Regions from separate parts of the Pseudomonas sp. GNP013 genome, predicted to be linked through region 1. Evidence: riboswitches for the same ligand, from Rfam matches in the RefSeq annotation. Region 1 holds a riboswitch; the other holds the start of a gene.
What was found. A riboswitch is a leader RNA that binds a small molecule or an ion and turns the genes downstream of it on or off. The one in region 1 is predicted to bind cobalamin.
Positions count from the first base shown of each region.

Region 2: it holds a riboswitch for cobalamin, as region 1 does, so the genes downstream of both, cobO (cob(I)yrinic acid a,c-diamide adenosyltransferase) here and ACXX81_RS12260 (CbtB domain-containing protein) in region 1, are expected to answer to the same signal.

Region 1 covers NZ_JBTGUT010000001.1:2,846,198-2,850,277, forward strand. The annotation lists gene ACXX81_RS12255 (M10 family metallopeptidase C-terminal domain-containing protein) at 1-1,261, opposite strand, end outside; cobalamin riboswitch at 1,512-1,726, shown strand; gene ACXX81_RS12260 (CbtB domain-containing protein) at 1,822-2,010, shown strand; gene ACXX81_RS12265 (CbtA family protein) at 2,022-2,714, shown strand; gene ACXX81_RS12270 (cobalamin biosynthesis protein) at 2,711-3,103, shown strand; gene cobM (precorrin-4 C(11)-methyltransferase) at 3,171-3,917, shown strand; gene nfuA (Fe-S biogenesis protein NfuA) at 4,063-4,080, opposite strand, start outside.
Region 2 covers NZ_JBTGUT010000001.1:1,193,274-1,197,353, reverse strand. The annotation lists gene bluB (5,6-dimethylbenzimidazole synthase) at 1-107, opposite strand, end outside; gene ACXX81_RS05470 (cobyrinic acid a,c-diamide synthase CobB) at 104-1,459, opposite strand; gene cobO (cob(I)yrinic acid a,c-diamide adenosyltransferase) at 1,456-2,067, opposite strand; cobalamin riboswitch at 2,148-2,402, opposite strand; gene ACXX81_RS05460 (PQQ-dependent sugar dehydrogenase) at 2,501-3,814, shown strand; gene ACXX81_RS05455 (C40 family peptidase) at 3,937-4,080, opposite strand, start outside.

The sequences.
Region 1 (4,080 bases):
CAATTTCGCCGTTGCCTGTCAGGTCAAGCACCAGCCACGACTCGTTATTTTGCGGATTGTAGCCCAGCCCCGCCTCCCCGGGTCGGCCGGAAAGCCGGTTGACGAAGGTGAGGTCGTGGAGGCCATGCTTGCGCAGCAATCCAGAAATATCGATTTTGTCCTGACCGGTGACGAAGTCCGTCAACACGTCAGGGCTGCGTAACGTCGAATCGGTGGCGGTGTCGTACACGAAGGTATCGCGGCCTGCGCCGCCGTACAGACGATCGACACCGCCACCGCCTTTGAGCCGGTTGTCGGCGGCGTTGCCGATCAACACATCATTGCCGGAACCGCCGATGGCGTTCTCCACGGTAACGTCCCTGGCGATGGAGACATTCCCCGTCTTCCCACCAACATTGGAGAAGGTTTCAGCGTTCAGGTTGATCACCTGGTTCTGGTAATAGCGAGAGAAATCCAGCGTATCGTTACCACCGCCGTCCCAGACGCAAAAGACGGCGCCGTCCCACGGGGACACCAGTGAAAGATCGTCTCGCCGGGTATTGGAATTGAAGCCGTAGGTGGTATCCGTGTTACGGGTCGTGTAATTGGCGCCGTAGACCTTTTGGGCCCAGGCAATGTCGGTCATCAACGGTGCCGAGGCGTACTCGCCCTTGTGATCATGACCTGTATCGCTCGCTTCGAAATAGCTCATGACCGAGTAGGCCCGGCTGTCCTCGGCGAAAATGGCATGCGTGCCGTACTTGATCGGGCCCTTTAACGCTTCATAGTTTCCGGGGTGGGCAGCGCCCAGCCAATGGCCGATTTCGTGGGTTAGCGTTTGGCGTCCAAAGCCATTTACGGTGGGCGCGTGATTGAACGAGTGGCTGGAGTTGAGGCGCACTCGCCCAGAATTGCCGGAACGCATGGCATCGGCGACACTTGGCCTCGCGCTATTGACGAAACGTAACAGGGCGTCGGGCGTAACGGCGTCTTCCTCGAACTCGATATTCGCTACATCTGCCCAGGACCGCATTGAAAGACGGGCCTGCGATTGCTGGGTTTGATTAAACCGAGTTTCCTCTGGTGCAACTTCACGAAACGTATAACCCACCCGCACTACTTTATCGTTATTACGGTCCTGCCATCGGCGCTGCCTTCGATCTATTTGGCTGGCGGCTTGACCGGTGGACCAGGACGGCTTGCTGGAGACCGCATGATAGTGCGGGTTGCGAGCATCCTGTGCCTTGTAGTGCGGGCCGGCGGCTTCAACGTGCGAATTCATAATATCTTGACTGACAATCGGAGGATTTAAACTGGCGCGCGATATAACAGACATAAAAAGGCCTTATCAACTTAATGGATAACATCAACTTCAGCGCGCCTACCTTCCGATATCCACTCACGGAAAAAAAGTGCATCAGACCCGCAAAATAATAGGAGATATTACTTGGTAAAAATGCCATTACGCCTTTTACGCCGCGATTCTTAATCAGAATCGGCTTCAATTGACGCCCCGGTCATGCTCGTGTTTTCCTGTACATCTTGTTTCGGGTGCCCTTCACAGGGTGAAACGGGAAACCGGTGAGTCATGGCCTGCAATGCCAGGGTATGACGAGTCCGGTGCTGCCCCCGCAACGGTAAGCGAGTGAAGCGTCAGATCCACTGTGCCAGCCGGCATGGGAAGGTGATGCTTTTTGACCCAGCGTCCCTCGCAAGCCCGGAGACCGGCCCGAAAAATCAGATAACAAACCCGCGGTGGGCGGGCGCTGTTCGAACCTCGCGTGCCCGGCTCGCGGGGTTTTCATGCGCTCGTTTCGCCCAGACACTTGATAGGGACGCGCCATGTCGATCATCAGCAGCACCTCACCCGCCGCCAGCCACACCGCCACCCTGAGCCAACGCCTCACTGCCGCCATCGGCGCGTCGGTTCTCGGCGCCTGCCTGGTGTATTTTGCCGGGTTCTCGCATATCGAGGCGGTGCACAACGCGGCCCACGATACCCGCCACAGCGCCGCGTTCCCGTGCCACTGAGGCCTGCCGACATGATCAAGCGTATTGCGCAAACCGCCGGCTTTACCGGCCTGCTGGCCGCCCTGCTGCTGACGCTGCTGCAAAGCTTCTGGGTCGCCCCGTTGATTCTGCAGGCCGAAACCTTCGAGAAGGCGCCGGCTGCAACCGAGGTGACGCATGAGCACACTGCCCATAGCCACGACGCCGAAGCCTGGGAGCCGGAGGATGGCTGGCAGCGCGTGCTGTCCACCACCGGCGGCAATTTGGTGGTGGCAGTGGGTTTCGCGCTGATGCTGGCGGGTCTCTATACCCTGCGCGCCCCAACCCGCACGGCCCAGGGTTTGCTATGGGGCCTGGCCGGTTACGCGACTTTTGTGCTGGCGCCCACCCTGGGCCTGCCGCCCGAATTGCCGGGCACTGCCGCCGCCGACCTGGCACTGCGCCAAACCTGGTGGATCGGCACCGCCGCCTCCACGGCCGCCGGTATTGCGCTGATTGTGTTTGGCCGCAACTGGCTGCTTAAGGTCCTCGGCGTGGCGATCCTCGCGGTGCCCCATGTGATCGGCGCGCCGCAGCCCGAAGTGCATGCAATGCTGGCCCCGGAGGCCCTCGAAGCGCAGTTCAAGATCGCGTCGCAATTGACCAACATCGCATTCTGGCTGGCCCTGGGCCTGATCAGCGCCTGGCTGTTCCGACGCAACCGCGACGGTCAATACTCGGCATGATTCTGGCGGTGGGCCTGGGTTGTCAGCGCGGTTGTGATGTTGACACCCTGCTGGCTCTGCTTGACGGCGCCCTTGCCGAGGCGGGAATCGAGCGCCAGCGTGTCACCGCGCTGGCCAGCATCGATCGCAAACAGGATGAGCCGGGGCTGATCGCCCTGGCCCAGCGGCTGCAATTGCCATTGCAGTGTTTCAGCGCTGCGCAACTGGCGGTTTATGAGGACCGCCTGAGCCACAAGTCAGCCGTCGCCTTTGCCCACACCGGTTGCCATGGTATTGCTGAAAGTGCCGCACTCGCACTGGCAGAACAGTTGTCGGGCGCCCCTGCCCGCCTGTTGATCCGCCGCAAAAACAACGCCAAGGCTACCTTTGCGTTGGCCTGCGCCGACTGAAACCTCGATAATCACCCTGATCGATCATGAGCATTTTTCATGCTCGCCCCCTTCCACAGGAACTCCCATGACCGTTTACTTTATCGGCGCAGGCCCCGGCGACCCGGAATTGATCACCGTCAAAGGCCAGCGGCTGATCCGCAGCTGTCCGGTGATCATCTACGCCGGTTCGCTGGTGCCGGCGGCGGTACTGGAGGGCCATCAGGCGCATCAGGTGGTCAACAGCGCTGAACTGCATCTGGAACAGATCATCGCGTTGATCAAGGTCGCCCACGCCAGCGGCCAGGATGTGGCCCGCGTGCACTCCGGCGATCCGAGCCTGTACGGGGCGATTGGCGAACAGATCCGTCATTTGCGCGAGCTGGGCATTCCGTTCCAGATCATCCCGGGCGTCACGGCGATAGCCGCCTGCGCCGCACTGCTGGAAACCGAACTGACCCTGCCGGATATCGCCCAGAGCGTGATCCTGACCCGCTACGCCGACAAAACCCGCATGCCCGATGGCGAAGACTTCGACAGCTTGGCGCGCCATGGCACCACAATGGCGATTCATCTGGGGGTCAATCACCTGGAAAAGATCGTTGCCCAACTGCTGCCGCACTATGGCGCCGACTGCCCGATCGCCGTGGTGCACCGGGCAACGTGGCCGGATCAGGACTGGGCAGTGGGCACGCTCAGTGATATTGCTGAAAAAGTCGCGGCCAAGGGCTTTCGGCGTACGGCGTTGATCGTGGTGGGCAGGGTGCTGGCCAGTGACAGCTTTGGTGATTCATCGCTGTATCGCGCGGGTCATGCTCACCTCTACCGCCCTTGAAGGAACGCGGGCAAAACGGTGGGAGGCGAGCAAGTCCCCTCCCACATTTGATCTGATTAGTTGGATAGCGGGTGTAAGCTTCTGAATTCAAGGAAAAAAAACGGCGCTCACGGGCGCCGTTTTTTGTTCGCAGTGAACGCCTTACTCAGTAGTAGGCGTTTTC
Region 2 (4,080 bases), 1.7 Mb from region 1:
AATTCGGGTGTGACCGTGCCGCCGCTGAAGTGGCGCATGTCGCGGCGTTCGGCGATGGCGCGGTAGACGGCGTCGCGTTCGGCCTGGGGGAATGCGTGATCGGTCATGGCCCAGTCGCGGGCAAACCCGCTCCCACCGTTTGATCTGTGAACGCTGTCTTGAGGTCCGGCGCAAAAAGCGCGGCCACCGCCGCCGGATTCGACGGAAAGTAAAAGTGCACATAGGAAGCGGTCATCCGTCCCTGTCGATACACCGCCTCGGCGCCGCGCCCGCCATTGGGGCTCAGGCCACGGGCGATCGGCTGCCACTCGGTGCTGGTCAAGGAATGGTGATAGGTGTGCCCGCGCAACGTGCCCTCCGGCAGCTCGACACTCTGCAGCGCCAGCGCTGCCAGTTTTTTCTGCATCACCGCGTCGCCCTGCAACAGGCCCACCAGTTCGGCGCGGGTGCCGTCGACGTCGGTGAGCGAGTCGAGCAGGTACAACATGCCGCCACACTCGGCGAGCAAGGGTTTGTTCGCCGCGTGATGGGCGCGAATGGACGCGAGCATCGAGGTATTGTGCGACAGCGCCTGGTGGTGCAGTTCCGGGTAACCACCGGGCAGGTAGAGGCTGTCGGCCTCAGGCAGCTGGCTATCGTGGAGCGGAGAAAAGAACGTCAGCTCGGCCCCCATCGCCCGCAACAGGTCCAGGCTGGCGCCATAGGTGAAGGCAAACGCTTCGTCCCGAGCGATGGCAATGCGCACGCCGGCGAGCAGCGGCTCGGCCTCGATCACTTCAGGCACGGCAAAGGTCACTGACGGCGGCACCGCCACTTCGCAACTGCTGCCCAGCGCCTGGGCGGCGGCGTCCAGGCGCGCGTCGAGGTCATTGAGTTCACTGGCCTGCACCAGTCCCAGGTGGCGGCTGGGCAGTTCGATACCGGTCTCGCGGGACAGCGCGCCGTACCAGCGCAGGCCCTCGGTGAGGCTGCCTTCGAGCAGTTGCGCATGGCGCAGGGTACCGACCCGGTTGGCCAGCACGCCGGCGAACGGCAGGTCCGGCTGGTAGCGCGCCAGGCCCAGGGCCAGTGCGCCGAAGGTCTGGGCCATGGCCGTGCCGTCGATCACGCCGAGCACCGGCACGCCGAAATGTCGCGCCAGGTCGGCGCTGGAGGGCGTGCCGTCGAACAGGCCCATGACGCCTTCAATCAGAATAAGGTCGGCCTCGCCCGCCGCTTCCCACAGCAGGCGGCGACTTTCCTGCTCGCCCACCATCCACATGTCCAACTGATACACCGGCGCACCGCTGGCGCGCTCGTGGATCATCGGGTCGAGGAAGTCCGGGCCGCACTTGAACACGCGCACCTTGCGCCCAAGGTTGCGGTGCAAGCGGGCCAGGGCAGCCGTCACAGTGGTTTTGCCCTGGCCGGACGCCGGTGCGGCGATCAGTACGGCCGGGCAATGACGGGGCTGATTCAAAGTTCGACGCCCTTCTGAGCCTTGATGCCGGCCTGGAATGCGTGCTTGAGCATGCCCATTTCGGTGACGGTATCGCCCATTTCAATCAGCTCGGGCTTGGCGCCACGGCCGGTGACCACTACGTGTTGCATCGGCGGGCGGGCCTGCAGGTCGCTGAGGACCTGATCGAGGTTGAGGTAGCCGTGCTTGAGGGCGATGTTCAGTTCGTCCAGCACCACCAGGCCAATGGAGGCGTCTTGCAGCATCGCCCGGGACACCGCCCAGGCGGCCTCGGCGGCGGCGATGTCGCGCTGGCGGTCCTGGGTTTCCCAGGTGAAGCCTTCGCCCATCACGTGAAAGCGCACCTGCTCGGGGAAGCGGCGGAAGAACATCTCTTCGCCGGTGCTGAAACGCCCCTTGATGAACTGCACCACACCGCACTGCATGCCATGGCCCATGGCGCGGGCCAGCATGCCGAAGGCCGAGCTGCTCTTGCCTTTACCGTTGCCGGTGAGCACCAGCAACAGGCCGCACTCATTCGGCGAGTTGGCGATGCGCTCGTCGATCACGGCTTTTTTGCGCAGCATGCGCGCCAGATGGCGCTCGTCGCGTTCGGGGGAATCGGTCATGGCAGCTCTCCGTTGGGGCTGGACAAAAACGGCGGGCAGGAAACAAGCGCATACAGACAGCCAAGCATCGCCCACCGTGATGCTGTTGAATGTTCAAGGCCGGTCTCCGGACTCATGAGCGGCGCCTGCACGTATCAAGCGCAGGCAGGCCGGCGGCGCGCCTTCCCATATCGCGCACGATACAGTGGCAAACAGCACCGTTTTGACTCATTTACCGTTGCGGGGGCAGCGCCGGGATCGCGGCAGCACTGTGTACAAGTGCGCTCACTCACCGGCTTCCCTGTTTCACTCTGTCGACGCACGCGCCACGGAGCACCTGGAACAAGCGGCGAAGGTTAGTGGGTTGGGGGGGAGCGTCAATTAAAGCTGGCCTGGCACTTGAACCATCCTGGGCAGGCAATCCTCTACCCTTACAGGCATTCAGGAGAAAATCATGCATAAAACAAGACTCGCCTTACTCATCATGCTCGCCGGCACCCTCGCCGCCTGCGGTGAAAGCTCGACGTTGCAGGTCTCGGATGGCACCGGGCCGTCGCCCAAATTGCCGCAGCCGAACAAGACGCTGATCCCCACCGTGAATATCGCACCGGCCATCGGCTGGCCTGAAGGCGCCAAGCCGACGGCCGCCGCCGGTACTCAGGTGGCCGCGTTCGCCGAAGGCCTGGACCACCCGCGCTGGCTGTATGTGTTGCCCAATGGCGACGTGCTGGTGGCCGAAACCAACGCGCCGCCCAAGCCGGATGATGCCAAGGGTATTCGCGGCTGGGTGATGGAAAAAGTCATGGGCCGCGCTGGCGCTGGCGTGCCGAGCCCGAACCGCATCACCCTGCTGCGCGATGCCGACCATGACGGTGTGGCCGAGACACGCACGGTGTTCCTGGAAAATCTCAACTCGCCATTCGGCATGACCCTGGTGGGCAACGACCTCTACGTGGCCGACTCGGACAAGCTGCTGCGCTTTGCCTATCAGCCTGGTGAAACCGCGATCAAAACCCAGGGCGCCACGGTGGTGGACTTGCCCGGTGGCCCGCTGAATCACCACTGGACGAAAAACGTGGTGGCGAGCAAGGACGGCAGCAAGCTGTACGTGAGCGTCGGCTCCAACAGTAACGTCGGCGAAAACGGCCTGGAAGCCGAACAAGGCCGCGCAGCGATCTGGGAAGTTGACCGCGCCACCGGCCAGCACCGGATTTTCGCCTCGGGCCTGCGCAACCCCAACGGCATGGCCTGGGAACCGCAAAGCGGCAAACTGTGGACGGCAGTCAACGAGCGCGACGAAATCGGCAGCGACCTGGTGCCGGATTACATCACTTCGGTCAAGGATGGCGGCTTTTATGGCTGGCCGTTCAGTTACTACGGTCAGCATGTGGATGTGCGCGTGACGCCGCAGAACCCGGAGCTTGTGGCCAAGGCCATTGCGCCGGACTACGCCGTGGGCCCGCATACCGCGTCCCTGGGACTGACCTTTGCCGATGGCAGCAAACTCCCGGCGCCATTCAGCAACGGCGCGTTCATCGGCCAGCACGGCTCGTGGAACCGCAAGCCGCACAGTGGCTACAAGGTGATCTTCGTGCCGTTCGAAGGCGGGCAACCCAAGGGGCAGCCGGTGGACGTGCTGACCGGCTTCCTCGACAAGGACGAGAAAGCCATGGGCCGGCCGGTGGGCGTGGTGATCGATCAGCAGGGGGATCTGCTGGTGGCTGATGATGTGGGGAATAAGGTGTGGCGGGTTTCAGCAGCTAAATAAACGCCGCGAAAAAATGTGAGAGGGGCTTGCCCCCGATAGCAGTGGGTCAGTCAATGAATTCCTGGACTGATGCACCGTCATCGGGAGCAAGCCCCTCCCACATATGGATCCTGGTTTCAGCGTTAAGGGTTGCGCGCCAGATGCTCGGCCGGCAATACGCGCTTGGCGCTCAGGTACGCATTCTGCCAATACGCCTTGGACAGGGTATCCAGCTTCACTGTGCCGCCGGTTTGCGGCGCGTGCACGAAACGACCTTCACCCACGTA